3 regions of the Ornithinimicrobium carbonis genome follow, and region 2 is predicted to be linked to each of the others. Evidence: riboswitches for the same ligand, from Rfam matches in the RefSeq annotation. Region 2 holds a riboswitch; each other region holds the start of a gene.
The links. Region 2 has a riboswitch for thiamine pyrophosphate ahead of ACWHYA_RS12985 (YkoF family thiamine/hydroxymethylpyrimidine-binding protein). Riboswitches for the same ligand answer to the same signal wherever they lie in the genome.

Region 1 (10,325 bases), 1.4 Mb from region 2:
TGAGCGCTGAACGAGCATTAGCTTGGACTGGAGGTGCGGCCATGTCTTTGGCTGTGCGAAAAGCCGGCCCAGCTTCTGAACGCGGGGTGTCCCCCTACAAGGTTCTCGAGGCTGCAGCGCTGGGAACGCCGGTCGTGGCAACACGGGTGAGGGGCCAGTCAAGCCTGGTTGAGGCCCTCGAGAGCGGCGTGCTGATCGATCCCGACGACCCTCCCGCTCTTGCAGAAGCCATTCAACACTTGTGGCATGATCGCGATCTGCGCGAACGACTAAGTGTTTCGAGTAGGCAACGTTCTGGGGCCTACACGTGGCGAGCGGGCGCTCGGGGGCTCGTGGCGGCCCTTCAATCGGCGGGATGGCATCGGAATGAGTAAAGCCCTTTCCGTGACCTTGGTCGCCCGACTCCGGACGGGGTATGCCGTCGCACCCGCGGTCGAGACGTAGCGCAGGAGGGGGGAGCCCCTTCTCGAAGCCCCGCCGCGACCGGCGGCGCTAGCCACCTCGGCCCGCCAAATCACGGAGCCGCGACACTCACCCAGTCGCGATGTCCGCCCACTCCCGCAGCCAGGTCTCCCGCTCCTCCTCGATCTGGTCGGGGTGCACCACGATCGGGTCCTCGGCCACGGCCGCCCACTGCGCCCACAGCTCGGGCAGCGCCACCTCCTCGTCCACCGGGAACATGAACATGTTGTCCGGGATCGAAGCCTGCACCTGCGGACTCACCAGCCAGTCCACGACCGCCTGCGCACCCTCAGGGTTCTGCGCCCCCTCCAGCACCCCGGCGTACTCCACCTGCCGGAAGCAGGTCTCCATAAGCGCCCGCGTCGTCGGCTGGAACCCACCCTCGGGGATGGTGAACGGCGGCGAGCTGGCGTAGGACAGCACGATCGGCCGGTCACCACCACCCCCGCCGGCGGTGAAGTCCACCGTGTAGGCGTCGGTCCACCCGCTGGTGACCTTGGCCCCGTTGGCCATCAGGTCCTCCCAGTAGCCCTGCCACTGCCCCGGCCCGAACTCCCCGACCGTGGCCAACAGGAACGCCAGCCCCGGCGAGGACGTGCTCGCCCCCGGCGTGACGAACAGGTCCTCATACTCCGGCTCCGTCAGGTCGGTCAGCGTCTCCGGCGGGGCGATGCCGTTGTTTGCGAACCACACGTCGTCCACGTTCACGCACACGTCACCGAAGTCGACCGGGGTCAGGTATGCCGCGCCCCCCTCCAGCGCGTGCTCCTCCGCCGACTCGGGCAGGTCCGAGGGGGTGTATGCCGCGAGCACCCCCTCGTCGACCGCGCGGCTGGCATACGTGTTGTCGATCCCGAAGACGACGTCCCCGATGGGGCTGCCCGAGGTGAGGACCAACCTGTTCGTCAGCTCGCCGGCGTCGCCGGAGGACTGGATGGTCAGGTCCCAACCGGTCTCGGTTTCGAACGCGGCGACCAGCTCCTCGGGGACGGTAAAGGAGGAGTGGGTGACGAGCACGACCTCGTCGGTGGTGGGGGCCGCCGCGGTCCCGGTGCTGCGGTCCGCGTCGTTGCCGGAGGACGCGGTCGCATTGTCACCGTCGAGCCCCGAGCCGCCCGTGGCCGTCCCCTCGTCTGCCGGGTCCTGGGTCGGCGCGGGCGCCGGTGCTGGGCTCGGCTCCTCGTCACCCCCCAGCAGGGTGCACGAGCTCAGGACCAGGCCGGCGGTGGCGCTCAGAGCCAGGGCGCGGAGGGTGGACCGGTGGATGGGCATCATCGAGTCTCCTTGTCGACTTCCTTCGCCGGTGCTAACCGGTGCAGGTTCGAGGGTCTGCGGCGGGTGCCGCACTCTCAGCGCTCAGGGCGCTCCCCTGTCGTTTCCGTTATCCACGCTAGCACCGCTGTGGCAGGATCGCTCTCATGGGTAACCTCGTCGCAAAGCTCGCCACCACCGCCGCCGCGATCGGCGCCAGCGTCGTCGCCCGCAAGATGACGGACGGCACGTGGAAGTTCGTCACCGGCAAGGACTCCCCCAGCAACCCGGAGGACCCGGACATCGACATCAAGGAGGCCATCGCCTTCGCGGTGCTGTCCGGTGCGGTCGTCGGGATGGTCCGGATGCTGGCCAACCGCGAGACCACCAGGGTGGTCGCCAAGGGCCAGCGCAAGAGCCCCAAGCAGCTGGCGGACGAGACCAACAAGTAGCGGATAGACCGCCTAGGAGAGGTCCCGGCGGTGACCCAAAGCCCCGCCCAAGCGTTCAGTAAGCGCTGTTCTCGTCGGGCTTGAGCACGACCTGGACGGTGCGCCACAGGATCATCAGGTCCAGCACCGGGGTCCAGTTCTCGACGTAGTAGAGGTCGAGGCGGACCGACTCCTGCCAGGAGAGGTTGCTGCGCCCGCTGATCTGCCACAGGCCGGTCATGCCCGGCTTGACCAGGAGTCGACGATGGGTGGCCGCCTCGTAGGCGGCGACCTCCCGCGGCAGCGGCGGGCGCGGCCCGACCAGGCTCATGTCGCCGCGCAGCACGTTGATCAGCTGGGGCAGCTCGTCCAGGGAGTGGCGCCGGATGAAGGCTCCCACCCGCGTCACCCGCGGGTCCTCGGGCACCTTGAACATCGGCCCGGCCCCCTGGTCCACCGCCCGCAGCGTGGGCAGCATCTCCTCGGCCTGCACCACCATGCTGCGGAACTTCAGCATCGCGAACGTGCGTCCGTCACGGCCCACCCGCTCCTGCCGGAAGAGCACCGGACCGCCGTCCTCGCCCCGCACCGCCAGCGCCACCAGCCCCATCACCGGAGCCATGACCACCAGCACCGCCACCGCCGCCATCCGGTCCACCACGTTCTTGGCCACCAGCTGCGGACCGGCGAACCGCGGCGACTCCACGTGGATCAGCGGCAGACCCTGCACCGGACGGGTCAGCACCCGCGGCCCGGCCACGTCCATGATCCCCGGCGCGACGACCAGGTCGATGTCGGTCCCCTCCAACGCCCACCCCAGCCGGCGCAACCCCTCCTGGCCCAGCCCCGCGGAGGAGGACACCGCCACCACGTCCACGTCCATCTCCAGCGCCTTGACCAGCACGTCGGACTCCGGCCCCAGGACCGGGACCCCGGCGACCCGGCCCTCGCTGGCACCGTCCACACAGGCCCCCAGCACCTGGTAGCCCGCGTCCGGCGCCCGCCCCAGCGCCACCACCAGGCTGGCCACGTGGTCCCGGTCCCCCACAAGAAGCACCCGGTCCGAGAGCGCACCCTCCCGGCGCCGGCGCACCAACCATCGGCGCGCACTCCAGCGGGCCACCAGCAGCAGCACCGTCCCCAGCGGGAAGGCCAGCACGACATACCCCCGGGCGAAGTCCGCCTTCAGCGCCAGCGCGACGATCGCCACGATCGCGAACAGCCAGGTCGAGGCCTGGAACACCTGCTTGTACTCCTGCACGCCGTGCCCCACCAGGCGCCCGTCGTAGGAGTTCTGCAGGTGCAACGAGGCCATCCACCCGGCCATCAGCGCCAGCGAGACGGTCGTGTAGCTCACCGCCCCGAGCGCGCTCTGCAGCTCGCGCCCGTCGGTCCCGAACCTGAACAGCTGCGCCGCCACGACGGCCACCGCCACCACGAGCAGGTCGGCCACCCGCACCACCGACAGGTAACCCGTCAGGTACCTGCGGGCCTGGGGCAGCCCCCTCCGTCGCCCACCCTGCAGTCCGTCGGGGACGACGAAGAGCGGCGTCGGGGCGGACCCGACGCCGAGACCGTCGCGAGCCCCCTGCGGCTCACGCGGGATCTCCACCGAAGAAATCAAGAAAAGTTCCCATCTACCCGACCAGGCCGCCCCACGGCGGTCTCACCGGACCGCCAGCCCTTTACCCGTGCAATACCTGGGATAGTTAACCAGCCGGTAGCCATTGGGTCCAACTGCGGCATCCTCATCACTAGGCCTCAGGGTGATGCCGCCCCCATGTGGGCTGTGGCTGGCGGTGGGGGCGGCTTGGGGCCATCGCGTTGTCGGTGTCCCGGCCCCATCGGTCCCTACACCGCCCGTACATCCCCTCCGCCCTGAGACGCTTCACCCCTCCCGCGGGCCGAGGCCAGTCTGATCGGTCACCCACATCCCCGTCAGCCCGCGAAAGTGCGCGACGAACTGCTCGTGCTCGTGCTCCGGGTAGGTTGCTTTGACCGTCTCGACCAGCAGCCGGTCGAAGTCGTCCGAGCTGACCCACTCCAGCACCCGCGCCGGTAGGTAAGGCAGGTTCCGCTCGCACCACTCCCAGTAGCGGTCGGTCTCGAACTCATCGTCCGCCAACTCGCGGTAGGCCTGCATCTTCTCCGCGTAGCTGCGGTCCGGGTCGTCAGCGATGTCGAAGTAGGCCCGAGGCGAACGCACCCCGATGAAGGACCGGCGGCCGGTCACCATGCAGTAGGTCGACCAGCGGACGAGCGCGGTGATCGCCCATGGGAAGTAGTAGTGCAGCGAGGTCAGGGCGACGTCGGGGCAGGCGTTGGCGTAGTCGATCGGGTGGACCTCGTCGCCCTTGACGAGCATCTCGCAGCTGTTGAACTCCCAGCCGAAGAAGGCGTTGACCACCTTGCTCACCGTCTCGGTCTCCCACCCGGCCTGCGGGGAGAGGAAGTCGTGGGTGACGGCATACCTGCTGTGCATGGGTTCGCCGGGGCGGAAGTCCATCACCATGGTCTCCGGCCCGATGGACAGCGCCCGGGCGAAGTGGTCGTAGTCGACGGTGGCCTGCAGGTGCATGAGCATCTTGTCGGACTCGTCGTAGGACCGGTGCAGGTCGTCCACGTTGTCGACCCGCGACACGCCACGCCAGCCACCCCCGTCGAAGGGCTTCATGTAGAGCGGGTATCCGACCTCCTCGGCGATCTTCTCCAGGTCGAACGGGTCGTTGTAGCGCGAGGAGGTGTAGGCCCAACGCACGTTGTCGACGGGGTTCTTGTAGGGCACCAGGACGGTCTGGGGGATCTTCATGCCCAGCCGCAGCATCGCGACGTAGGCGCTGTGCTTCTCCATGGCCTGGAAGGTGAACGGGCTGTTGAGCAGATAGGTGTCGTTCATCAGCGACGCCTTCTTGAGCCACTCTCGGGGGTGGTAGTACCAGTACGCGAGGCGGTCGATGACCAGGCCATGGCGCACCGGGTCGGTGAGGTCAAAGGGGTGGATGCGCACCCGTTCGCTCGAGATCGTGTGCGTCTGGCCGCCCGCCTTGAGCGGGCCGACCATGCCGAGGATGGTCTCGAAGGCGCGGGGCCAGTCCTCCTCCGCGCCGAGCAGCAGACCGATGAGGTGGGTGCGCACGTCGTTCGCCATGGGGGAACGCTACCCGGTCCGGTAGGTTGGGCGTCGTTTGGCCGATCGTCCCACCGAGCCCAGGATCGTGAATGGAACTGTCTGACTATCTGCGCATCGTCCGGCGCAGCTGGCGGCTCGTCGTCGCCGTGCTGCTCGCGACGATCGCGGTCGCCGCGCTGCTCACGGCGCTGGCGCCGCGGGAGTATCGTGCGGAGGCCGAGCTCTTTATCTCGACGGCCGCTGGAGACAATGTTTCAGACCTCGTGCAGGGCAGTTCGTTCACCCAGCGGCAGGTCGCGACGTATGCCGACATTGTCACCACGCCCGCTGTGCTGGGACCGGTGATCGACGACTTGGGTCTTGACTTATCGGCCAGTTCGCTGGCGGAGCAGGTGACAGCGACGGTGCCACTGAATACGGTGCTCATCGACCTCGCCGTGATTGATCGCGACCCGGAGCAGGCCGCGCAGATCGCCAATAGTGTCGCCGGCCATCTCACTGAGACGGTGCAGGAGCTGGAACGGGTTTCGGACGACGCCCAGAGCCCGGTCAAGGCAACGGTCGTGCGGCCCGCCATCGCGCCGGAGTCCCCCGCCAAGCCCGATCCGCTACTTAACCTCGCCCTCGCCACGGTGCTGGGAACCCTGCTTGGGCTAGTACTCGCCGTGCTGCGCGATCTGCTGGATCGCCGCGTCCGTGGGGAATCCGACATCGCCCGGGTCACTGAGGAGCCGACGATCGGCGCGATCTCCTTCGACAAGGACGCCCCTGCGCACCCCTTGGTCATCGAGATAGACCCCCACAGCCCCCGGGCCGAAGCATTCCGGGCGCTGCGGACCAACCTGCTCTACCTCGACCCGGACGACCAGCCGACAACCTTCCTCATCACTTCGTCGGTCCCTGGGGAGGGCAAGAGCACGACCACTGCGAACTTGGCGCTCACGATCGCCGAGACCGGATCGACGGTCTGTCTCATCGAGGGCGACCTGCGCCGTCCCCGGCTACTTGACTACATGGGCCTGGAGAACGCAGCCGGCGTCACCGACGTCGTCGTGGGACGGGTCGAGCTCGCCGACGTGCTGCAGCCCTACGTCGAGGGCCTCTACGTCCTCGGCTGCGGCCCGATCCCGCCAAACCCGAGCGAGCTGCTCGGGTCAGACGCGATGCACCGTATGCTGGAGCGGCTCAGCACGGAATTTGACTATGTGCTGATCGACGGCCCGCCGCTCCTCGCCGTTACGGACGGCGCCATCCTTTCCACGCTGACCGACGGTGTCCTGGTGGTGGTCGGAGCCAACGTCGTCCGACGGGACGAGCTGGAGCGGGCCCTCGGCACGCTTGAGCGAGTGGGCGGCAAGCTGCTGGGCCTGGTCGCCAACCGTCTGTCGACCAAGGGCCCGGACGCCTACAGCTACTCCTACGGCAACTACCGCCCCGACACCGAGCTTGAAGGCCGCGGACGTCGGCCCCGGTCACGGAAGGCGCGGCGCGAGACGCAGACGCCGGTCGCCCAGGGCTGATCGATGGAACTGTCGACCCGCAGCCAGAACGCGCTCATCGCCGGTCTCGCCGCCCTGGCGGTCGCGAGCTCGGCCTATGCGGTGTGGAGCGTCAACCGTCCGCACCCCTCGCTCGACGGGCCGGCCGGGCAGGTCGCCGGATGGGCCTCGACCGCGGAGCCGGACGGCGCCGCAGTGACCACCGGTGTGGGTGAGCAGGGCGCCGACGGTGCGGCTGTCACGTCGTCCGACGGTGCGACTCGGACGGAGGGCTCGGTCGAGATGGCCGCGCCTACCACCGACGCTACGGATCCCGCTGACCGTGCGACGGTGGAGGCCTGGGTTCACGCCTGGTCGGACGAGAGCGACCTCCTGGTGATCGGCGACGGCTACAGCAACATGCCCACGCAGTGGGTGCAGCTCTGGGGCGATGAAGTCGGGAGCGACCGCCCCGTCACCATCCACCACTGGGGTGAGGCGGCGGACGTCACCTTCAACGACCCGATCGTCCTGTCCGAGGAGGACGGTCCTCAGCTGACGATCTGGAGCGCGAGCCGGGACGGCACGTCCATCGCCGACGCCGCCGAACGGGTCGACCGGTTCGCCGACGAGGCGGGCGACGTGGACGCGGTCCTGGTCTCGCTCGGCATGGACAGCGAGGACGAGGACGTCGCCGCCTCGCTCGACACGCTGCTGGCCGAGGTGGACGCGATCGACGAGGACCTGCCCGTGCTCGTCGCCGTCGCCCCTCCGGAGCTGTACGGGCCGGGCGTCGCCGACGAGATCCTCGCCTGGGCGCAGGACAACGCCGACCGGGTGGCGGTCGTCGACCTGTCCACCATCGCCTCCGACGACCCGACGGCCGAGGAGTGGGCGCTGGCCTTCGCCGAGATCCTCATCGAGGGCTGAGGACGGCCCCGCTGGTCGACGCACGGGTGGCCGGCCCACCGCATACCCGTCAGCCCACCGCCTCCGTCAGGAACGCGTCCATCAGCGGTCCGACGGTCGTCGAGCCGAACTCCCCCTCCTCCACGAAGATCGCCACCGCCAGGTCGCCCTGGACGGCGACCATCCACACGTGTGTCTGCGGCGGGTCCTGCGTGCCGAACTCCGCCGTGCCGGTCTTGGCCAGCACCGGCTCGCCGGGGTTGTCGGCGAGCATTGAGGCGCTCCCCTCGGTCACCACGGCCCGCATCATCGTGCGCAGCCCATCGGCCTCCTCGGTCGAGAGGCCGCCCTCCGGCTCCGGCACCTCCTGGTCGAGGACCACGCGCGGCACCAACGGCCCGCCCTCCGCGACGCTCGCCGCCACCGCCGCCATCGCGGCGGGCGAGGCCAGCACCGAGCCCTGCCCGATGAGGCTGGCGGCGTGCTCCGTCTGCGAGGCCGCCTCTTCGGGGACGCTGCCGCTGAACGCCGTGACCGGCATCTCCCACACGGCCCCGATCCCCAGGTCCCGCGCGGCCTGCGCCAGCTCCTCCATCGGTATGCGGTCGCGCTCACCGATGAGCGCGGTGTTGCAGGAGTTGGCCATCGCCGTCACGAGCGGGATGTCGCCCAGCGCGGCCTCGGGGTAGCCGGTGACGTTCGTGAACTCGTAGCCGTCCACCACCAGCGACGGCTCGCACCGCACCGTGGACTCGGGCGTCAGGCCCTCCCGCAGGAGCGCGAGCGCGGACGCGATCTTGAACGTCGAGCCGGGCGGGTACTGGCCGGCGAGCGCAGTCGACGTCCCCTCGGACCCTGGGCCGTTCGCCAGGGCCAGCACGTCGCCGGTGCTGGGCTGGAGCGCCACGAGGGCGCTCGCCGGCCCGACATCGGCGAGCACCTCCTCGGCCAGCTCCTGCAGGTCGGTGTCCAGCGTGACCTGCAGGGGCTCGGGCTCCACCCCCTCGCGATCCAGCAGCTCGGAGCCCTCGCCGGTGTCGGGGTCGACGGCCGAGACGCGCAGCCCCGGCTCGCCGCGGAGCTGGTCGTCGAAGGCCGACTGCAACCCCGACAGCCCGACCACGTCGCCCAGCGCGTAGCGCTCCGGGTCGGAGTCCACGAGCTCGGCGGTGACCTCTCCCACCGTGCCGAGCAGGGGCTGGGCGAAGGTCCGCGTCGGTCCCAGCACCTGGGTGGCGTCCAGGGCGACCGCACCGGGGATCTCCTCGGTGGCGGCGACGAGACTGTCCCCCTCCTCGTCGCTCTGCCGGTAGGTGATGAGCCGGACGAAGGCCTCGGGTCCTGCGGCGGCGACGGAGGCGGCATACCCCGCCGGGTCGGTCCCGGCCGCCTCGGCGAGCCGGCGGGCGGACTCCTCGACCTCATCGGCCCCGACCTGGGTCTTGTCGATGCCGACGTGCCAGACCGGCCGGGAGGTGGCCAGCCCCTCGCCGTCGCGGTCGAGGATGTCGGCACGCGGCTGCTCGGTCTCCTCCAGGTCGAGCACCTGACCGTCGGGCACGCCCAGCAGCGCGTGCTCCCAGGTGGCGGTCCACTCCTCCTCGACGACCTGCATCCGCACCGGCACCTCGCGCACGAGGTCGTCGCCCTCGCCGGGCAGGTCCAAGGTCAGCTGCAGCCGTCCCTCGGCGGTGTCGTCCTCCTCGGTGACGTCGAGCACCTGCACGTCGAGGGGCACCTCACCGAGCCCGGCGTACGCCTCCTCACGCTGGGCCTGGACGTCGGCGGGGACGGCGTCCGCCATCGGCACCGCGTCGAAGGTCCCCGTCTCCAACGCCGCGGCCACGGCGGCGGCGACCTCCTGGGGCGAGCCCTCGACCGCCGGCTCGCAGGCCGTGAGGACGAGGGCACCGACGAGGCTCACGGCGAGGGCAGGACGGCCTAAGGCCGGGCGGCTGAGGTGCATCTGCACACCGAAGCAGGTCGACCGGTCGCGGGACAAGGTTGTGGCGCAGATGCACCGTCGACGACCTGGTATCCGGTGCACACCCTTGTCCGTGCAGGGCTGGTGCAGCAGGCCGGCGGCACCCTTCCCAGGCCCGCGGAACCTCGCTACGGTGGCGGTGGCCGACGTCGACGGGGGCTCGGCCCGCGGCGTCTCCTCCTGAGCACCGGGGCGAGCCGTGGCAACCAGGACGAAGGAGTGCATGCACGATGACGGATCCGATGTCGCCACAGCCCAGGCCCGAGGACGAGCCCACCGAGGGTGCCAGCGCCGCGCCGCCGCCTCCTCCCGGGGGCTACCAGCAGGCGCCACCACCCCAGAGTGGTCACCAGCAGCCCCCGCCGCCGCAGGGCGGCTACCAGCAGTCCCCACCGCCGCCCTACCAGCAGCCATCGCCGCAGGGTGGCTACCAGCAGCCCCCACCACTGTCACAGGGCGGCTACCGGCAGGGCACGCCGCCGCAGGACGGGTACTACCAGCAGCCGGGACACCCCGGCACCCAGGCGGGGGGCATGGTGGGGCGCCCCGCCGAGCTGCTCGACCGCTTCCTCGCGCGGCTCATCGACCACGTCATCCTGCTTGTCGTCAACTTCGTCCTCGTCTCCTTCGTCGTCGTCGGGTCGCTCATGGGCGGGTCCGGCGGAATGTTCGGCGGCGGA
Region 2 (10,325 bases):
CGAGCACGGCGTAGGTGATCCGCGGGCCGAGGCGGGCGTTCTGGTGGAGGCTGGTCATCAGGGCGACGCCGTCGGTGGAGAGCAGGAAGCCGATGGCGAGGATGCCGATGAGCAGCGTCCGGGCGGCGAGCGCCCCGCCGATCTCGAGGCCCTCGACCGTCACGCGCAGCGGACCGCCCTGCCACAGCACCTCCCCGGGCCGGGCCAGGGTGTTGACGATCAGCACGCCGAGCGCGAAGAGCACGAACGGCACGTGCGCGAGCGCCAGGGTGCGGGCCGGGGCGCGCACTGTGGCGGCGACGCCGACCAGCGCGAGCAGGTAGAGGACGGCGGGCGTCACCGGGTCCAGCAGGAATACGGCGACGACCGAGATCGCGAGGAGCAGCGCCAGCTTCACGGTGGGGTTGCGGTGGGCGAGGGGCGAGTCGGCGACCGCCGGCGCGGTCAGGGTGCTCATCCGGCCACCTCCTGCCGAGAGCAGGCTCCCGCGCCAGAAGCAGGTGCTTGGGCGCCTGCTTCTGGCGCAACTCGCTGCTCTCGGCGTCCGACGGCGTCGTCCAGCCGGCGCAGCACCGTGCGCAGGTGGTCGCGGTGGTGCTCGAGGAGCCAGGAGACCAGGGCTGGGAGCCGCAGGCCCGCGCGGGCGAGGGTCTCGCCGTCGCGCAGCACGTCGGCGGTCGGGCCGTCGGCGAGGACGCCGCCCTCGCCCAGCACGACGACACGCGTGGCGAGGGAGGCCACCAGGCGCAGGTCGTGGCTCACCAGCACGACGGCGCCACCGGCGTCGGCGACGTCGCGGAGCGTCTCGGCGGTGGCGATCGCGTCGCGGCGGTCGAGGCCGAGGGTGGGCTCGTCCGCGAGGAGGACCGGCCGGTCGTGGGCGAGCATCGCGGCCAGGCTGACGCGGCGCTTCTCCCCGCCGGATAGCCGGAACGGGTTCTGGTCGGCGAGATGGGTGAGGCGGTGTCGCTCGAGCTGCCGGTCGACGATCGGCTCGCTCCTGTCCGCGGCCAGGCCGTGAGCGATCTCGGCCCGGACCGTGCTTGCGACGAGCTGGTGCTCGGCGTTCTGGAACACCAGGCCGGGGCGCGGCCCGGTCACCGTGCCGGTCCGCGGCCGCAGGAGCCCGGCCAGGGTCAGCAGGAGTGTCGACTTCCCGACGCCGTTCGCGCCGAGCACGGCGACCACCTCGCCGGCCCGGACCGTGAGGTCGATGCCGGTGAGCAGCGGCGGCGGTTCTGGGTCCCGGCGGCGCCGTCGGCCCGTCGACCGGGTGACGGCAAGGCCGCGCGCGGCCAGCACCGGCTCGTCTGCCTCCGCAGCCTGCTCTCGTGAGTCGGCGGCCAGCGAGTCCAGGAACGCGACGTTCTCGCGGTTGCTGAGGCCGCCGTCGGCCCCGGTGAGCGCCCGCAGCTCGGCGTCCAGCGGCAGCCAGCAGCCGGCTGCGTGCAGCCGTGCAGCCTGGTCGCGCAGGACGACGGCGGTGGGGCCGTCGGCCAGCACGGTCCCGGACTCGTCGAGCACGAGCGCCCGGGCGGGCAGCCCGGCCGCCCCGTCGGCCCCCGCCCACTCGTCGAGCCGGTGCTCGACCAGCACCACCGCGGGGCCGTAGCGCTGCACCGCTTGGACGAGGGCACCGCGGACCGCGGCCACGCCGTCGGGGTCGAGCATGGAGGTGGGCTCGTCGAGAAGGAGCACGTCCGGCTCGGTCACCAGGGCGGCCGCGAGCGCCACCCGTTGCGACTCCCCGCCCGAGAGCGCGGCCGTCGCCCGCCGCCGCAGGTGGCCGGCGCCGACCGCGGCGAGGGCATCGCCGATGCGGCGGTCGATCGTCGAGCGGTCGGCCGCGTGGTTCTCCAGCGGCAGGGCAAGCTCCTGCTCCACGTCCGGCAGGCACACCGCCGAGGAGGGGTCCTGCGCCACCACGCCGAGGTACCGGGACCGCTCGACCACGGTGGTCGCCGCCGTCGTCGTCCCGGCGACGGTGACCTCGCCGTCCAGCTCGGCGTGGACCGTGTGCGGGACGACGCCGGTGATCGTGTGCAGCACCGTCGACTTCCCGGACCCGGACGCGCCGAGGATCACCACCTGCTCGCCCGGCGCCAGGCGCAGGGAGACGTCCCGCAGCACCGGGGTGGCGCGGCGCGGGAACCGGACGCTGACGCCGTCGAGCGTGACGACGGGCGGCCCGGGCGGCGTCGTCATCGGTGCGCGGCGCGGCCGATGGCGAAGTTGTCGACGACGCCGGTGCGCGCCAGCGCGTCGACCACCACCTTGGCGAGCAGGCCGCCGAGGACCACGCCGGAGACGCACTGCATGATCAGACGCAACGGGAAGATGTCCTGCCCGTACCAGCCGGAGCGGAAGGCCGAGTAGAAGAACACCAGGAAGGCGCCGAGCAGCCCGGACAGGGCGAAGACGCCCCAGCCGAAGCGGCGGTACCGGGTGAGCGCGAACGGCAGCTCGCTGCCCGCGCCCTGGATCGCGGCGGCGAGGATCAGCAGCGGCCCCACGGGGGAGCCGAGGAAGACGACCTCGATGACGGAGGCGATGACCTCGGCGATGATGCCGGCGAACGGGCGCCGGATGATCGCGATGGCGATCGGCGCGACGATCAGCCACCCGCCGAGCAGGACGTGCTGCGCCAGGTCGCCAGCCGGGCCCATGAGCACGGCCAGGCCGTTCCACGCCTGGACGAGCGCCCAGTAGACGAAGCCGAAGACGACGCCCAGCACGACCATGAGGACGAGGTCCTTCATGGCCCAGCCCTGGCGGGCGCTCGGCGTCCGGCCGGTGCGCGGCGCGCCGGCGCCGACGCTGCCGTCGCCGGTCTTGTCGGTGCTGGTCATCGCTCAGCCCTCTGCCTGGCTCGGCGAGCCGACCGAGATCGTCAGGTGGGTGACGGCGTGCGGGACGTGGGCCCCGACCTGAGCCCACGCGTCGACGGCGGTGGCCAGCACCTCGGACACGTCACCGGTGAGCTTGGTGGCGTAGTGGTTCGGCAACGCCGCCGTCCCGCGATCGTGGGCGGCGGCGATGGCGGACTCGATGTGCGCCATGTGGTCCCCCGCGTCGCTGCCGCCGTCGAGCAGCGGGTACAGCGACCACTGGGCCGCGGCCCGGATGCCGGTCGGCTCCAGCTCGACGGGCGCCGGGCTGGGCAGGCCGGTCACCGACAGGTCGCAGGCGACCTCGCCCGGGCAGCCACGCGAGAAAAGCGCGTGGGCGACGACGTGCCCGCCGCCGGAGCGGCGGTAGGCCGCCGCGATGACCGCGGACAGGTAGGCGGCCAGGCGCTGCTCGGCGGGCCAGTCCTTGGCGCCGACGTAGGTGCTGACCTCGTCGGTCTCACTAACCAGGCCCTTGGTCAGGCCTGCCGCCGCGACGTCGGCGAGCGCGCCCAGGATGACGTCGACGAAGTCGTCGGTGTGGGGATGGATGCTGAACCGCAAGCCGATCCCGAGCTCGGCCGGGGTGGCGCCTGCGGTGGTTCCAGCGGTGGTCGTGGCCGGCCGGCTCGGCCGGGTGGTCGACGTGCTCATCACGGTCCCTCTCTCGGGCCCGAGGGTACCTCGACGAGACCCGCCATCGTCCGACGACGGCGAGTGCCCTGCTCCCTACGCCGGTACGAACCGGATCAGGTGTACGGGTCTGCGGACTTTCCGCACTCTCAGCGCTCTTCCCAGCGCTCCCCGGGGGTCGGTGACAAGACTAGTCAGGCGGCGTTCGGTTGTCCACACGGCGTTCGTCAAGCCCTGTGCGTCAGGATGAGGTGAGACACCACCGCTGATCTGCTACTGACCTCGCACGGGGCGAGAAATGGACACTTTGAGATGACGATGACGGTTGCTGACGTCGGCGCCGATGATGGGGCCATGGCTCCTCGTGCTGACCGTCCCAAGCGGCGCTCGTTCACCGCCGAGTTCAAGGCGGCGATCCTGGCCGAGTACGACGCCGCGGACCGGGAGGAGCGAGTGGCATGCCGCAGTATTGCAGCGGCGGAGCTGAGGATCAGGACTTCGGGCAGCGCCGCCGTATGCACTCATCTGCCGCGGGTCGCGTCAACGTCATTGACCTCCTGAACGATCGGCAGTGGGCCGCCCCACTGAAACTCTGTACTACATCGTCGTTCAGTGACATACTGAGGTAGTGAGTGCAGAGCTTCACTGGGACGTCGAGTCGATGGACTACATCAGCTCCCGTTCCAGTCGCTACGCCGACGCCTTGGACATCGACCCCGACTGGACCCGCGAGCTCCTGGCCGACGCCGACATGGTGGCGTTGGAGCCGGATCCCAAGTCACGCATGGGCGCCTCCAGGTTCATCGGCCGCTCACCCTCTGCCGGCCGCGTCCTGGTTCTCATCGCCTACCGCGATCTCGACGGCGAGCTGCACGGAGTGAATGCCTGGCCGGCCACCGGGGCCGACCTGCAGATCTATCAGGAAGGACTCGACGATGGCCAAGACTGTTGACCCCCAGCTGATCTCCGGGTTGCGCGAGGAGTCCGAGCGGACCAAGGACGACCCCTACCCGGCAGGAACCGAGGGCAAACGCCCGAACCGGTCGCAGGTGTACTCCGTACGGCTGAGCGCCGACGAGCAGGCGCGGGTCCAAAGCGTGGCCGAGGCCAAGCACCTACCTGCGTCTACGCTGGTGCGTTCCTGGATCCTCGAACGGCTAGACCAAGAGAGCGCCTGAAAACGCACTAATCTGCCGCTGGTCGATCCTGTCGTGCAGCCTGCGTGCGAGGGTGGTCACATGGCGCACTTCGATGATCTTCGGGAACGAGCGACCGATGTGGTGGCGCCACGCCAACTATCACCGTCAGCATCGTGTGGAACGGTCGGCGCTGCTCTTGAGACCGTGCAGGGAGAGGTGTTCGTGGGAGTTTGCGTCGATACGGCATCATCACTTGGCTTCTGTGCCGAGCACGCCGCCGCGGCCGCCATGCTTACACACGGCCAGAACGTCGTCGTTCGCATGGTTGCTGTCGGCGCCGACCACAAGGTACTCGCACCGTGCGGTCGGTGCCGCGAGTTCATCCTTCAACTGTCACCGCACAACTTCGACGCGGAGGTGCTGGTCAACCAGACAGAGGTCGTGCGTCTCGGCGACCTGATGCCCTACCGCTGGCCCGTGGACTGAACACGCGCTACTGCAGCTGGTCACCCCGCCGCGCTTAGTCAGGGCGCGCTGCCTCGAATACCATCAGGGCTTCGGCGCCGCCGAACGGCGTCTGTGCCCAATCGCGCCACACATTGACGGTGACGAGACCGGCGGCGAGCAGGTCGGCCTCGATCTGCTCGCGGCTGCGGAACTGGAGTGGCTGCGCCACGTCGAGGGCATCACCAGTATCGACGAACTCGTTGTGGCAGCACATGACAACGACGCCATCCTCGTCCGGTGGTTGCGTGGTGAGGGACTCCCGGAGCAACCCAACGGGTGTCTCTCGCTCGGCGACCGGGTCGTTCCAGGTCTCCCAGGCGCGCACTGCAGGATTGCGTGCTTCGAACACCAGGCGCCCATCGGGCCTCAGACCGCGCGCGATCGCGGCCAGCGTTGTGTGCCAGTCGTCGCCGATGATGTGCATGGCGACATTCCCGCTCATGATGACCAGGTCGGCCGTGTCAGGCGCGATCGCGTCCCCCGTGCCCAGTACCCAGTTCACAGCTTCACCCCCGGGCCGGGCAGCCGCCCGCTCGAGCATCGCTGCCGCGGGGTCGATACCCGTCACGGTCCGACCCGGTTCGGCCAAGGTCACGGTGAGCAGGCCAGTGCCGCAGCCGAGATCGACAATGTGCTCGGCGCCGAGGTTCTCCGCGAACCGTCGGAAGAAGTCGTGGTCGGGGCCAGCGGGATTGTCGAGGTCGTACAGCACTGCCAGGCGTGGATCGTCGTAGGTCACGCAGTTCCTTTCGCGAGTGGAAGATGCCAGTGTGCAAGGCGAGGAGGGGCAACCGCATTCTGCACTCACTCACTTGCCGCTGCGGGCGCGTCGTGCGACGGTGCCGCGTCGTGCCTTGGTTGGAGCGGGATGCAAGGATGGAACTCATGCGGACGCCTCCGCCCCGCTTCGAGGTCGTCACGCCGGCCATGGAGCACGTCGATGGCCTGGCCCACGTTCACGTGCAAGGTTGGCGTGACGCCTACGGAATGGTGCTGCCCGAGTCCTTCTACGACGACACCGCACTGGAACGCCGTCGCAATTCCTGGGCGGCACTTCTGAGCACCCTAGGTGCAAATCAAACTGTCCGCGCAGCAGTGGCCGACGGTCACGTGATTGGGTTCAGCTTCGCCGGACCCGCCCAGGACGAGAACCTCGCACGGGACCAGGAGCTGTACTCCCTGTACGTTCTCTCCGACTGGTACGGCACCGGCGTCGCGACCGCACTCCTGGAGGGCTCCCTGCGCGAGCAACCTGCCCAACTGTGGGTCGCTCAGCAGAACGCCAGAGCCATCGCGTTCTACCGCAAGCATGGATTCGATCTCGATGGAACCGAGAAGATTGAAACCAGGCTGCACGATCTCGTTGAGGTGCGCATGGTCAGGTGAGCGACGCACTCAACTGCCGCGATGACATCGGCATGGTTGCCCTGCGGGGAGTGAAGCGCGGCTACGGTGACGGGCGTGGAGATCTTCCGGCCAGCGCACCCGACCGGCACGGGTGTACTCGTCCTGGCCGGGTCGAGCGGCCGGGTCGACACCCAGCGGGCCATGCTGCTGGCAGAGCATGGGGCGCTCGCGCTCCCTCTGCAGTGGTTCGGCGGACCTGGTCAACCCTCCGGGCCATGGGAGGTCCCCATCGAGACCTTCACCTCGGCGCTGGACCACCTCGCGAAGGAAGCTGACTCGCTCGCGATCGTCGGGGTCTCCTTCGGGGCCGAGGCAGCCCTGACCACCGCATCCCTCGACCCGCGCGTACGCGCCGTGGCCGCCTTCGCCCCCTCGCACGTGATCTGGGCTGGCTATGACGAGAACCAACAACGGTGGACCTCCCACTGGAGCTGGCAGGGACGCTGCCTGCCCTTCGTCCCCATCCAACGACCATCCACTCCCGAACTTGACCAGGGGCCGCCCAGCTACCTGCCTGTGTACCGGGCGTCCCTGAGTGCGGTATCCGCGGAAGTGCTCGAACAGGCGACCATCCGCGTCGAGAACATCCCCGAGTTGCTCCTGATCAGCGGCGGCGATGACCAGGTCTGGCCCTCCGTCGACTTCGCGCGCGCCATCAGTAGCCGGCGCGCGTCCCACGGTCTCGACACCGCCCATGTGCACGTGCCTGAGGCCGGACACCGCACTGTTCTCCCCGGGGAACGTGCACCTGACGGCGGGCGAGCTATGGCCCGCGGAGGCACCACCGAGGCCGATTCGGCGCTCGGCCGACTGGCCTGGCCCCACCTCTTGACAATTCTCCGGCTCCACTGAAGTGTCGACGAAAATGCATCCGGAGATGCCGCCTTGAGCACGCTGGCGTGCGGTGCGCTAGGGACTGCTGGGTGTCGCGGTCCTGATGGACAGGCCCAGCCGCTCCCAGCGGATTGGGTGCGGTCACCGGTGGTTGCTCGACAAGAAGTTCTCGACACTTGCGTGGAAGTCGGGGTGGTCTTGGACTCGGTGGCCCTGGCCGTCGAGGACCGCCGCGGACGCACCCGCCTGTGCCAGGACCGTGGCGATGGCTTCGTACTCGTCGTTCCAGCCACCAGTGAGGACAAGCGTCGGCACGGAACGCACGAAGGCTGGGTCGATCTGGTGGCCCCACGGCGCCTCCAAGCTCGCGAACCGTGCCGCGATCTCTTGGTCTTCGGTCCAGGCGTCGCTCGTGGCGGTCTGGCCGAACATCATCGGCTTGACGATCTGCCAGTAGCCGAACAGATCTCCCTCCTTGGCCTTGTCGCGTGCACGGGTCATCGCTTCGATATGCGCCTCAATGGCTGCGTTCCCACGTGCGACGTCGTAAAGCGCCGGCTCCACGAGCACAAGGTGCGAGGGAGACAGATTGTGGCCGCGCATGGCCAGCACGGATATCACCGCGCCAAGGGAGTGAGCGACCACGGCGTACGGACCAGCGGGTGCCTGTTGTCCCACCATGGCTGCCTTCTCGGCGGCGCTGCGCACCGATCCATGGTCGGCGAAGACCGCCGTCTCAGCCGCCTGCGCAAGCCATGCCTGCTCGCCGGAGCGACCCGCTCCGTGCACGTAGTACCTCACTGAAGGGACAGTAGACGAGTCATTCGTCAGCGACCCAGGCGCTCCCTTTATTGCCGCGATCACGGCTATGCTTCCGCGCCGCCCGCGAGTCGGAGCTCCTGCATGATGCTGGAGCGGTCGGCCCGGGTGGCGCGTTTGAACGACATGTCCATCACCATCTCTGACTGGTGTTCATCCCAGCCATATCTCTCCTGGAGAGCGTGAACGGCGGCTCGTCGATCCTCCGCTTCCACGATGACTGCAAGGAACGCGTGGGGATCAGCGAGTGCCTGAGCGACTGCGCGCAGCAGGTGCGGATCGGACATGCCTCAGCCTCGCTTCAACAGCTGCAGTGTGTCTAGTCGCGCAGCGCGAGGCCGGCCGGGAGCGGCACCCGAATCCATCCGGTATTGCCGCTGTGAACGCGTAGCGTCCGACCATGCCGCTGTGAACGCGTAGCGTCCGACCATGCCGCTGTGAACGCGTAGCGTCCGACCATGCCGCTGTGAACGCGTAGCGTCCGACCATGCCGCTGTGAACGCGTAGCGTCCGACCATGCCGCTGTGAACGCGTAGCGTCCGACCATGCCGCTGTGAACGCGTAGCGTCCGACCATGCCGCTGTGAACGCGTAGCGTCCGACCATGCCGCTGTGAACGCGTAGCGTCCGACCATGCCGCTGTGAACGCGTAGCGTCCGACCATGCCGCTGTGAACGCGTAGCGTCCGACCATGAGCGTGAGGCGTTGTACGTCAAGAGGGGGCCGGTGCCCTGTGCCCGTCGTCGTCCCTGCATAGGTGATGGAGCTTGGTGGCTCTGCAGCGTGTGATCGGGTTTGGTGACGACGGGCCGGGGGCGGCCCATGATGTGCGACGAGATACCTAGGGGTTCTCAATGCCGCGGAGGGCTCGCCCCGGCCCTGCTGGTGACGCGCGACGCCTGATGCGAGGTCGCGTTGGGGTCAGGCGGCCACGAGCGGTTCCTGGGCGCGGGCGTGGCCGGTGGCGATGGCGGGGTCCCAGGCCTGGCGGTGGACGACGACGGCGTGCAGCTGGCGCAGGATCGCTGCGGCGATCACGGTCTGGGCCTGGGTCGCCTTGAGTCTGTTGGTCTCCCGGGTGGTCAGGTGTCGGTAGCGGGCGGCGTAGACCTTGTTCGTCTGCAGGCAGCCCCACACCGCTCGCCAGGCGGCGGTGCGTAGCTCGGGCCGCCCGGCGCCGCTGAGGCGGGCCTTGCCGGTGAAGGTGCCCGACATCCGCTCCCGTGGTGCCAGGCCGGCGTGCTTGACCACGGCGCGGGCGGAGGTGAACCGCCTCAGGTCTCCGGTGTGGGCCAGGATCGCGGCCGCGCCGACCGGGGACAGGCCGGGGATGGTGGTGACCAAGGCGGTGAGCTCGAGCTCGTCGAGGACGGCGGTCATCTGGGCCTCGATGTCGCCCTGCTGGGTGCGGGCCCGGTCCCAGTCGTCGAGCACCCAGGCGATGCGTTCGAACGCGCCGGCACGGTGGGTGTGCACGCCGGCGGGGTCGGACAGGGCGGTGAACAGGTTGCGCACGATCCGCAGGCAGGGGCGCGTCTTGCCCCTCCTGGTCACCTCGACCCGGACCATCCGTTCGAACCGGGCCGCGCCCAGGCGGCGGGTCCGCTCCAGGTCCCCGCCGTCACGGGCGGTGATAACCACCAGGGCGGCGACCCACGTGGTCGACCGGAACGGGTAGGCCGCCGTGGCCAGGGCCGCGGGCCAGACGCACTCGAGCAGGTCGCGCAGCCGGTGGACCGAGGAGCCGTGGATCTCCAGCAGCTCATCGCGTCGATTCCCCAGGTGACGCAGCCGGCCCCAGGTCTCATCAGCCGGCTCGGGAAGGTAGCAGCGCAACTGGGCGGTCATCCGCGCGATCAGCACGGCGTCCTTGTCGTCGGTCTTGTCGAACGTCAGGTCTTCGGACTTGCGGGCCCAGGCAGACATCGTCGGTTGCACGCACACGAAGCTCATCCCACGGTCGGCCGCGAGCTGGCCCAGGATCCGCCACCGGTGCCCGGTCGGCTCGCAGGCGAGCGTGACCCCGGCGAACCCGTGCCGGGCGGCGTGGGCGGCGGCCCAGTCCAGCGCCGAGCCCAGGTCCCAGGCCTTGCACCGGA
Region 3 (10,325 bases), 1.4 Mb from region 2:
GTCGCGTTGTAGTCCCGGTGGCCACCGATGGTCTGAACCACCTTCTCCTCGAAGCTGACCGGGTTCAGGTACGTGATCTCCGCCCCAGGACTCAGGTCGTGCCGCACGGACAGGTCGGCCAGCAGGCCCTCGAGGGCGTCGACAGCCGCAGGGGCCGGATCCGCCGCAGAGACAGTCGGCGTCTCCTCGAACGTCCCCAGGAGGGCGACCCCGACGTTTCCGGAATTCCACCCACCCGTGTGAGCACCGGTCACGACGCGGTCCGTGCCCTGCTCGTGGGCGAAGTCATCGCAGGTCGAACTGTCGCCTCCCGACCAGCGGCCCTCGTAGACGGCGCCGCTTTCGCCGATCAGGTACTGGTAGCCGATGTCGCCCCACCCGTTGTCCACGGCGTGCCAGCGGTAGATCGCGCGGACTGTCCCCGCCGGGTCCGGGTCGTCGTTGGCGGTCACGGTGTGGTGCACGGTCAGCGCCTGGACGTCCTGGTACTCCGGCGTGTAGCGCTTGTTCCTCCCCGTCGTCCGCCAGCTTTCGTCCGCACCCCACTCGGCCCGCGTCACGCAGTCCGCGGTCGACAGAGCGTCCGCCGCGCCGCCCGGCCGCTCCCCCACCTTCTCCAGCGGGCCGTCCGTGGTGTTGATGGCAACTGCCTTCGCGTCCAGGGCCGCCGCGGGCACACCCCGGACCTGGTATGCCGTCGCGCCGGCTGCGGAGACGAGCGCGCTGGTCCACCGGTCCTCGGCCTGGGCGCCGTCCTCCTGCAGGGGCATCCAGGTACCCCATACCCCGTCGTGGCGGAGGCGGACGGCGGCCTGCGAGGCGGCGTGGCCGTGCTCGTTGTCGTGGCCGTGCGCCCCAGGGGCGTCGTAGAGCACGCCGACGTAGTCGATCGGGAAGTCGGTCTCCACGGGTCCTGCCTGCACGGGCTTCTGGTCGGCCAGCGTGCTGGGGGCCATGACGGCCACCGACGGCTGGATCCAGACCAGCATCGAGGCCAGGACGGCTACCAGGGCGACGTGGACGACGGACCGACGGCTGAACAGTACTGCCATGAAAGCTCCAGGGGGGTGTCGCGAGAGGCTCGGACACCCACCGGTGTCGAGGGCACGACCCTAACCGCAGGCTGTGACGGACGTCTATGGCCCGGCCCGGTGCTGTTGCTCACACCGTAAGCACGGAGCCACCCGGTGTCGCTGCCCAGCTCCTCATGTCCGACACTGGGAGGGCGCCGCTGTCTCGCTCCGACGGCAGCGTGCGCCCAGAGCAGGAGGGACACCATGAGCTGGCCACCCCAGGAGCCGAACGCCCCGCGGCACCCGCAGGACGACGGCCGCGACAAGGAACGCCCCGTCGGACCGTTGGACGACGCGCCGTGGTCGGCCGGCCCCCCGCCGATCCCCACCTGGTCGCCCCCGGGGGCCGGGGTCCCGGAGACGCACCCGGGATGGACCACCCAGCCGCACGTCGGCCACCCGGTGCAGCCGCATCAGGGGAACGGCCCCGCCCCCTCACCGGCAGGGTCGCGCTACGCCGACTGGGCGGAGCGGCTGGGCGCCGGCCTGGTCGACTCCGGGATCCTCCTGGGCACCCTGGTCGTGCTGGGGACCCTGACGGACTTCTCCGACACGCTCGGCGGTCTCGCGGCCATGCTCTGGATCGGGTTCGCCGGCTACCTCGCCTGGCTCAACGGCAGCAAGGGTCAGTCGCCCGGCAAGGCCGTCATGGGGCTCCGGGTCGTCCGGGACGTCGACGGGACCACGCTCGGCGGCCCGGTAGGACTGGTGCGCTCGGCGATCCTGTGGGTGCTCGGCGGGGTCACCGGTGGGATCTTCTTCGTGCTGGCGGTGCTCTGGCCCCTGCGGGACCGCAAGAACCGCGGGCTGCACGACCTGATGACCAGCTCCTCGGTCGTCGCCGGCTACCCGCGTGCCCGGTTCGGCAAGGACATCTTCCGCCCCTGACGCCCACCGGGCAGGTCGGTGACGCCTGCCTCCGGTCTGCAAGCCCCGCGTCAGCCCCGCATCAGGCCCGTGACGCCCCGCTCAGACCCGCGACCCCTCTCCGGTCCAGCCGCAGCCGTACCGTCTCCCCCGGCTGGTGGTCCGGCTCGTCGGCGAGCGCCGCGACGGTCCCCACGCCGTCGACCTCGACGTCCAGGTGCACCGCGTCCGACACCGTGACCGCCCGCCGCACGACCCCGACGAGCTCGCCGGCGTCCTCGACCCGCAGCGCGCTCGGGCGGAGGGCCACGATTTCATCTCCGGCCCGACCCACGACACGCTCCGCTGCCTCCCCCTCCAGGAACGTCTCGTACCCGATGAACTCCGCGACCTCCCGCGACACCGGCGAGCGCCACACCTCACCGGTCGGCCCCTCCTGGGCGATCTCCCCCTCGAGCATCACCGCCATCCGGTCGGCCACCGTGAACGCCTCGTCGTGGTCGTGCGTGACCATCACCGCCGTCGTCCCGGTCTGCCGCAGGATCTCCCGCAGGTCCCCCGCCAACCGGTCCCGCAGCGACCGGTCCAGCGCCGACAACGGCTCGTCCAGCAGCAGCAGGGCCGGGTCTGCGGCCAACGACCTGGCCAGCGCCACCCGCTGCTGCTGACCCCCGGACAGGGTCGAGGGGCGGCGGTCGGCATACCCCTGCATCCCCACCAGCTCGAGGAGCTCCTCCACGCGCGCCCGGCGCGCCCCGCGCCCGAGCCCCCGCAGGCGCAGCGCGTAGGCGATGTTCTCCCCCACCGACGCGTGGTTGAACAGCTGCCCGTCCTGGAACATCAGCGCGAACCCGCGCTCGTGCGTGGGCACCCCCGCCAGGTCCCGCCCGTCCCAGACGACCGACCCGGCGGTCAGCGGCTCCAGCCCGGCGACGGCCCGCAGCAGCGTCGACTTCCCGCACCCGGACGGGCCGAGCACGGCGAGCACGTCCCCCTCCGCCACGTCGAGCGAGACCGACCGCACCGCCGCCAGTGCCCCGAACCGCACGGTCACGTCCCTCAGCTCCAGCATCGCCTCTCCCATGTCAGAACGTCCCGACCGACCCGACGCGCAGCCGCTCCACGACCGCCATCACCACGACCGTCAACCCCGCCAGCACGACCGACGCGGCGAGCGCCATACCCAGGTTCTCCGCACCCGGTCGCGAGATGAGCTGGTAGATCACCACCGGCACCGTCGGCCGGTCCGGCCGCGCCAGGAACGCCGTCGCCCCGAACTCCCCCAGCGACACCGCGAACGCGAACCCGGTCGCCGCCGCCAGCGGCCTCGCCAGCACCGGCGCCTCGGCCGTCCACGCCGCCCGCCACGGCCCGGCCCCCAGCGCCGCGGCCGCCTCCCGCTGCCGCGGGTCGACCGAGCGCAGCACCGGCGTCAGGGTCCGCACCACCAGCGGCAGCGCCACCATCGCCTGCGCGATCGGCACGAGCACCGGCGAGGAGCGCAGGTCCAGCGGCGGCCGGTCGAGGGTGATGAGGAAGCCGAAGCCCACGGTCACCGCCGAGATCCCCAGCGGCAGCATGAAGGCCCCGTCCAGCACCGACACCGTCCGCGCCCACCGCGGCGAGCGCGGCCGGCGCGAGACCACGAGCGCGACGACCAGCCCGAGCGTCATGGCGATGACGGTCGCGTCGACGGCGGTGCGCAGCGAGTTCTCCACCGCGTCGACCACGCTGACCCGCAGCACCGGCGTCGAGGCCGGGTCGGTCAGCATCCGGTAGTTCTCCAGCGTCCACCCCCCGCCCCGCCGCAGCGAGCGCACCACGAGCGTGCCGACGGGCACGAGCACGAGCGCCACCGCCAGTCCGGTCACCACCAGCGCGGGTATGTCGTCCGCGCGCGGCCCGCGCGCCGCCGCCTTGGCACCCACCCGCTTCAGCGCCCCCTCGGTGCGCCGCCGGGTCCGTGCCGCCAGCGTCAGCATCGCCACGACGGCCACCAGCTGCAGCACCGACAGCACCGCCGCCCCCTGCAGGTCGAGGAACTGCGTGGTCAGCAGGTAGATCTCGGTCTCGATCGTCCCGTAGCGCAGCCCGCCCAGCGTCAGCACCACCCCGAACGCGGTCGAGCAGAAGAGGAAGACGAGCGTGGCCGCCGAGACGACGGCGGGCGCGAGCGCGGGGAGGGTGACGGTGCGCCATACCTGCCAGGGGGTGGCCCCGAGGGTGGCGGCGGACTCCTCCGCCCGCCGGTCCAGCCCCTCCCACATCCCCCCGACGGTACGCACGACGACGGCCAGGTTGAAGAAGACGAACGCCAGCAGGATCGGCACCCACGTGCCGTCGACGCCGAGGAACCCCAGCGGCCCGCCGCTGGAGAGCAGCGAGCGGAACATCACGCCGACGACCACCGTCGGCAGCACGAACGGCATGATGACGACCGCCCGCAGCAGGCCGCGGCCGGGGAAGCGCAGGCGGTAGAGCACGTACGCCGTCGGCAGCCCCAGCAGCAGCGTCCCCACAGTGCCGGCCGCCGAGCTCCACAGCGTGAACCACAGCACCCGCAGGGTGCGCGCCCGCCCGAGCACGTCGGGCACCCCGGAGAGGTCCAGCCGCCCCTCGGGCAGGAACCCGCGCGCCAGCATCCCGCCGACGGGCAGCAGGAAGAAGACGGCGAGGAAGGCCAGCGGGAGCAGCGCCGCCAGTCCGAGCACCAGGCCCGGCCCGGAGGGGTATGCCGTCCGCCCCCGCCGCGCGGTCCTGCCCCCGGGCGCGGGGCCGGGCGGGGTCGGGAACGGCGACCGGCGCGCCGGTGCGGTGGTGGGCGGAGTCATGGTCGACTTCCTTCGCCGGTGCTGACCGGATCAGGTTCGGAGGGTCTGCGGCTGCGGGCCGCACTCTCAGCGCCGGGGCGCTCCCCTGTCGTGTACGGGTTCGAGCGTACGCGACGGGGTGGAGAGGGGCGCGCGTGGACCTCGCGCTCCTAAAGCGCAGGTCAAAGGGAGGTAAAGACAGAGGAGACCAATCTCACAAAATCTCTATCCAGAGCGGACTCAAAGCGATACGCTCAACCGTCATCGATCGTCCCGTGACGATGAAGGAGTGGGGACAGATGAGGCTGTGCGTGTCGGGGAGTCCACGCCGAGCAGGAGACGGGTTACGCGCCTGGGCCGATCCACCGGATCCTCCATGGCCTGACCGACCAGGGGCCTCACGGCCGGCCTGACAGACAGTCTCGGGGGCTGCAGATCATGGCGACGCCGACGATACGTTCGGCCGTTCAACAGTTCGGACATGCAGGCACGACGCTGCGCGTCCCGTCACGGGTGAGGTTCGTTCCGGCGACCGTCGACACCCGACACCCGCTGGTGGCCTCCCGGACCAAGCGGCTCCTGGACGTCTCGGGGGGTCTGGTCCTGCTCGTGGTCCTCGCGCTGACGCTGCCCCTGATGGCCCTGCTGCTCAAGCTGGACAGCCGTGGTCCCGTCTTCCACACCCAGGTCCGGGTCGGCCTGGACGGTCGACCCTTCTCCATCTACAAGCTGCGCTCGATGGTTCCGTGCGCGGAGGAGGACGGTCTGCCCCGCTGGACCTACTGCGGGGACCCGCGGGTCACCCGCCTCGGCCGGCTCCTGCGGGCCAGCCACCTCGACGAGATGCCCCAGGCGATCAACATCCTGCGCGGGGACATGTCGCTGGTCGGTCCCCGTCCGGAACGTCCCGAGCTGGTCGGGCTCCTTACCGCGGAGTTCTCCTCCTTCCCCCAGCGGCACAGCGTCCGGCCCGGGCTGACCGGCCTGGCCCAGGTCCGGCACTGCTACACCACCTCGGTGGCAGACTGGCACCAGAAGCTCGACTACGACCTCGACTACGTCCGCCGGGCCACCTGCCTGACGGACGTGCGGATCCTGCTGGCCACCGTCGTCGAGGTGGTCCGATTCAAGGGGATGTGACGCCGGTGCCCGACCAGATCCCGCGCACGGCCGTCCTCTGGTTGGAGAGCACCGCCCCGGAGCAGCCTGACTGGCCCCCGGAGGTCGACCTGCTGGCCCGGGCGGTCCGCAGCCTGCTGGAGCCGGGCGTCCGCGAGCCGCTGGCCGAGCAGGCGCGCGCAGCCGGTGCCGGGGGCGGGTGGGAGCAGCACGGGCGCGTGCTCGCGGACGCGGACGGACTGCACCGGCTGCGGGAGCCCGCACCGTGACGACCGTCGCGATGACCCTGTTCGTCGCCTACCTCACCCTCGGGGAGCGGGTGCACCCGGGTCGGGTCCCCGGGTTCCCGGGGGTGCCGGTGCTGGAGATCGCGTTCGTCGCCGCCGCCTTCCTCGCCTGGATCCAGGCCGGCTCGCCCCGGCCCACCATCCGCGGCGGCTGGGTCGTCAGCGTCGGACCGCTCTTCGTGCTGCTGCTGGTCCTGCCCCTGCTCGGGGTCCTTCTCGGCACCTACGGGATGACCTCGCTCTACTTCTGGATAGTGGTGCTCGTCCCGCTCGCCGTCCTCGCCCTGACGGCCGCGGCCGGAGCCCGGCTGCTGCCGTTCGTGCACGCGGCGATCCTGGTCCAGGGGGGCTACGGGCTGGGGCAGACCCTCTTCCGGGTGGGCATCGTGCCGGACGCGCTGTGGACGCCCCTGCAGGAGTGGGACGCCGCCACGCAGCGCTCGCTGTCGGAGGCCTACGTCATCTACGGGCGCTCCACGGGGCTCTTCATCAACGCCAACGCGTTCGCGCTGTGGTCGGCCGTGGCCCTGGTCCTGTCCTACTTCTACCTGAGCGGCTGGCGGCGGTGGAGCGGTGTCGCCGTAGCGGTCCTGGGCATCGTCGGCAGCCAGTCGCGCACGGGACTGGCCTGTCTGACGGTCCTGCTCCTGCTCTGGGGCGCCCAGGCCCTGCGCGACTCGACCCAGGCCAGCAGGCACGTCCTGCGAGCCGCCGTGCTCGGGCTCCCGCTCCTCGTCGTCGCCTGGGCCATGGGGCTGTTCCAGATGGTGCTCGCGAGCACGCTCGTCGCCCGGCTGACCACGGCGCTCTCCGTCGTCACCGAGGGCGTCGACGCGGACGAGAACCTCCTGGGCCGGGTCGAGGCGTGGCAGCTGGCGCTGAGCTACTCCCCCCTGGACCCCCGGTTCAGCCTGGGCACCCTCGGACCTCCACAGGTCCAGTTCATCAGCTTCATCGACAACCAGTTCGTGGCGTACTACCTGCAGGGAGGGGTGCTGCTGGTCGGGACCTACGTGCTGGCCCTGCTCTCACCGCTCCTCCTGCACCGCCGGGGCGCGCGCAACGTCGTTCCGCTGATCGTGATCAGTGCGGTCGTGACTCTGGCCTCGTTGACCCTGACCCCGATGTACACGCCGCAGGCGATGAGCCTGGTGTGGGTCGTCGCCATGCTGAGCCTGCTCGGTCTCGACCGCGGCGACCAGGCCCTCGTAGGCGGTCCGGAAGCGGTCGACGCCGTAGCGCCGCGCCCGGGCCCACAGAGCCTCGATACCGGGCGGTGACTCGAGGACAGCGTGGACGGCGTCGGCCCAGCGGCCGGCAGCGCCGGTCTCCAGCAGGACCCCGACCCCGCCGGCGAGCAGCTCGGCCGACCCCCGGTTGCGCCGGGAGACGACGGGCGTGCCCGCGGCCAGCGCCTCGAGGACCACCCGCGGCAGCCCCTCGCGGTGGCTGGGGGCCAGCAGCACCGCGGCGTGGGCCATCCACCGGGGGACGTCGTCGGAGCGGTCGACGAGGTGCAGCCACGGACGGGTCCGGGCCAGGTCGGCCACCCCGGCGGTCAGCGGGCCCTCGCCGATGACGACCAGGTCCAGGGCCAGGCCTTGTCGTCGGCACTCGGCGACGGCGTCCACGGCGCACAGCGGGTCCTTGTTGGCGTTCAGGTCCCCGACGAAGAGCGCGTAGGGCCCCTCGGGCAGGCCCGGGGGACGCCCGCCGCCCAGGGCGGCGTCGCGGTACTCCTCGACCGGGACACCGGCGCCCGGCAGGTCCGCCAGGACCCGGGGCCTCAGGGGACGCGGCAGGCGGCGCACGAACGCCTGGTCCGCCGCGCTCACCGTCGCGAGCGCCAGCGTGCGGTGCGCCAGCGCACCCTCGAGGAACCGCACGGCCAGCGCCTTCGCACCCCGCTCACCGGGCTGGAAGTGGAACCCGTGGACGACGTAGACCGTGCGCCGGCGGGCACGAGGCGTCGCCACCACTCGCCACAGGACGGAGATGATCGGCGACTGCACCTGCACCAGGTCCCAGTCCCGCCGGCTCAGCGCCCGCAGGTGCCCGGCCAGCCCGAGCAGGGTGCGGGGGCGCAGGCTCCGCTCGGCCCGGATCTCGTGGAAGGCGCTCCCGGGGTGACCTGCGAGCAGGCGGTCGGTCCACGTGTCGCGGGCGGCCGCGAACGTGATCGTGTACCCCCGGTCGCGGAGCACCCGCCAGGCCTCCGGGCTCTGCAGCGCCAGGCTCCTGGAGACGGTGGCGACGGTCAGTGCCTGCCGCGGTGTCTGCCCCATGGGTCATCCTGACACCCCGGCCGCGCCGGTGTCAGGACCCGCAGCCGCGGTAGATCGCCAGCTCCCGAGCCCCCACGCTGCGCCAGGAGAACGGCCGGGCAACGTCCACCAGGCGGTCCCGGGAATCCTCCTCCGACCGCAGCACCCGCACCACCGCGCGGGCCAGCGCACCTTCGACGTCGGGCCCGTTCGGGACCACGCACCAGGGGTCCACGACGGTCTCGGGGATGCCGCCGACCGCCGTCCCCACGACCGGCGTGCCGGCCGCGTAGGCCTCCATCATCACCGTGGGCCCGCCCTCGGCCCGGCTCGGCAGGACCAGCACGTGCGCCTCCCCCATCTGCCGGGCCACCTCTGTCTGGTCCAGCCGTCCCAGGAACCGGACCGTCGGACCCGTCAGCTCGCGGTGCAGCGCGCCCTCCAGGGTCCCCGCACCGACCACGGTCAGGCGGGCCTCCGGCAGGGCGTCCTGCACCCCACGCCAGATGGCCGGCAGGCGGTCGGCCCCCTTGACGTGCTCGAGGTTGCCGACGTAGAGCACCGTGGGGGCGGCCGCCCGCGGGGACGGGCGGAAGAGGGACAGGTCGACACCGTTGGGGACCACGTGGGCCCGCGGGTGCGGGGGGACGAGGGAGTGGGCCCGGTCCTTCAGGGCGGTGCTGACGTAGACGGTGGCGCAGGCTCCGGCGAGCACGCGGCCGTAGAGACCGGTCCGTCGCGGCATGAGCAGGTTGACGTCGGTGCCGTGCATGGTGACCACGTAGGGGACGCCCAGCCGGCCGGCCACCGCCTGGGCGACGAGACCGGCGGGCAGGTCGTACATGCCGTGCGCATGCACCACGTCCACGGGTCCGGTCACGGACGCCAGCACCGACCCGGTCACGGCGTCCAGCCACCGTCCCCCCGACCGCGTCTCCAGCCGTCGCCGGCGGGCGTGCGCGGGTCCCAGGGGTGCCGTCGCCTCCCGGAAGGGCTCGCTCGGAGGATCCTCCACCTGACGACCCGCCAGCCTCCGCAGCACCTGCGCCGTGGGGGTCCACGTCGGCCGGAGGGCGACCGGCACGACCTCCACCCCGTGGGCCACGAGCGCGTCGAGGCGGGAGCGGATGAACGTCGCCGCGTTCGGCACGCCCGACGTCGGGTAGATGTTGGTCAGCAGCAGGACCCTCACGACCGGCCCCCCCGCCCCGTCACCCGGCGAGCCGCGGAGCGTGCCGCCACCCACGACCGGCGCACCGCCGGGTAGCGGTGCCGCGCCGCGAGCAGGAGCGCGGCCCGGGCGGCCGTGGCGGGGTCGTGCCGGGCCAGGCCGACGGCGTCCCTCCACCGGGCACCCTCGAGGGCCTGGCGCAGCCATTCCTGCCTCTCGGTCGCGTCGAGGGGCGCACGCGCCGCGGTGCCCGCGACCGCCAGGTGCCACTCGCGGTAGCGGAACACCCGCAGCGCGGCGTCCACCGCGGAGTCCGCTGCTGGACCGGCGGGGTGGGTCCTGGCCAGGACGGCGACCCGCTCGGCGATGCGTAGGGACTCCCGCAGGGTCGACAGCTCGGGATGGCGTCCGGTCGTCAGCGAGCCCGGCCGCCGGACGTGGTGGAAGAGCACCTCGGGAAGCAGGCATGCCGTGGGTTGCGCGGCCATGCGCTCGACGGACCCGGCGAAGTCGGACCGCGTCCGCCGCTCGGGGAAGGGCGCCTCCCCCAGGACGGCCCGGGCGAATAGCTTGTTCCACAGGTAGCCGCGCAGGCGGCCGTCGAGGATCGCCACGCCGATCTCCCCGCCCCTCAGCAGGGTGGGGCGCGGCACCGTGCCCAGCAGCTCGCGACGGCGACCGTCCTGGTCGACGAGGTCGGCCCCGCACCCCACGACGGGCGCGCCCGAGGCGAG

Region 1: another riboswitch for thiamine pyrophosphate. It lies ahead of ACWHYA_RS06390 (thiamine ABC transporter substrate-binding protein); the one in region 2 lies ahead of ACWHYA_RS12985 (YkoF family thiamine/hydroxymethylpyrimidine-binding protein).
Region 3: another riboswitch for thiamine pyrophosphate. It lies ahead of ACWHYA_RS06450 (ABC transporter permease); the one in region 2 lies ahead of ACWHYA_RS12985 (YkoF family thiamine/hydroxymethylpyrimidine-binding protein).

The regions. Positions count from the first base shown of each region.
Region 1 is NZ_OZ348993.1:1,426,591-1,436,915, reverse strand. Features, by position in the region: gene ACWHYA_RS06395 (glycosyltransferase) at 1-374, shown strand, start outside; gene ACWHYA_RS06390 (thiamine ABC transporter substrate-binding protein) at 532-1,737, opposite strand; TPP riboswitch at 1,738-1,843, opposite strand; gene ACWHYA_RS06385 (DUF4235 domain-containing protein) at 1,881-2,165, shown strand; gene ACWHYA_RS06380 (sugar transferase) at 2,221-3,756, opposite strand; gene ACWHYA_RS06375 (ATP-grasp domain-containing protein) at 4,033-5,292, opposite strand; gene ACWHYA_RS06370 (polysaccharide biosynthesis tyrosine autokinase) at 5,364-6,794, shown strand; gene ACWHYA_RS06365 (hypothetical protein) at 6,798-7,682, shown strand; gene ACWHYA_RS06360 (penicillin-binding transpeptidase domain-containing protein) at 7,732-9,585, opposite strand; gene ACWHYA_RS06355 (RDD family protein) at 9,888-10,325, shown strand, end outside.
Region 2 is NZ_OZ348993.1:2,827,193-2,837,517, reverse strand. Features, by position in the region: gene ACWHYA_RS13000 (energy-coupling factor transporter transmembrane component T family protein) at 1-457, opposite strand, end outside; gene ACWHYA_RS12995 (ABC transporter ATP-binding protein) at 454-2,205, opposite strand; gene ACWHYA_RS12990 (ECF transporter S component) at 2,202-2,849, opposite strand; gene ACWHYA_RS12985 (YkoF family thiamine/hydroxymethylpyrimidine-binding protein) at 2,853-3,542, opposite strand; TPP riboswitch at 3,596-3,705, opposite strand; gene ACWHYA_RS12980 (hypothetical protein) at 3,834-4,082, shown strand; gene ACWHYA_RS12975 (hypothetical protein) at 4,150-4,473, shown strand; gene ACWHYA_RS12970 (DUF6290 family protein) at 4,457-4,699, shown strand; gene ACWHYA_RS12965 (cytidine deaminase family protein) at 4,760-5,146, shown strand; gene ACWHYA_RS12960 (class I SAM-dependent methyltransferase) at 5,181-5,906, opposite strand; gene ACWHYA_RS12955 (GNAT family N-acetyltransferase) at 6,044-6,553, shown strand; gene ACWHYA_RS12950 (acyl-CoA thioester hydrolase/BAAT C-terminal domain-containing protein) at 6,629-7,426, shown strand; gene ACWHYA_RS12945 (alpha/beta hydrolase) at 7,550-8,209, opposite strand; gene ACWHYA_RS12940 (hypothetical protein) at 8,275-8,514, opposite strand; gene ACWHYA_RS12935 (IS110 family transposase) at 9,148-10,325, opposite strand, start outside.
Region 3 is NZ_OZ348993.1:1,442,795-1,453,119, reverse strand. Features, by position in the region: gene ACWHYA_RS06465 (N-acetylmuramoyl-L-alanine amidase) at 1-1,052, opposite strand, end outside; gene ACWHYA_RS06460 (RDD family protein) at 1,278-1,961, shown strand; gene ACWHYA_RS06455 (ABC transporter ATP-binding protein) at 2,023-3,012, opposite strand; gene ACWHYA_RS06450 (ABC transporter permease) at 3,026-4,771, opposite strand; TPP riboswitch at 4,762-4,868, opposite strand; gene ACWHYA_RS06445 (sugar transferase) at 5,264-5,890, shown strand; gene ACWHYA_RS06440 (hypothetical protein) at 5,896-6,138, shown strand; gene ACWHYA_RS06435 (glycosyltransferase) at 7,185-8,441, opposite strand; gene ACWHYA_RS06430 (glycosyltransferase) at 8,473-9,612, opposite strand; gene ACWHYA_RS06425 (glycosyltransferase family 2 protein) at 9,609-10,325, opposite strand, start outside.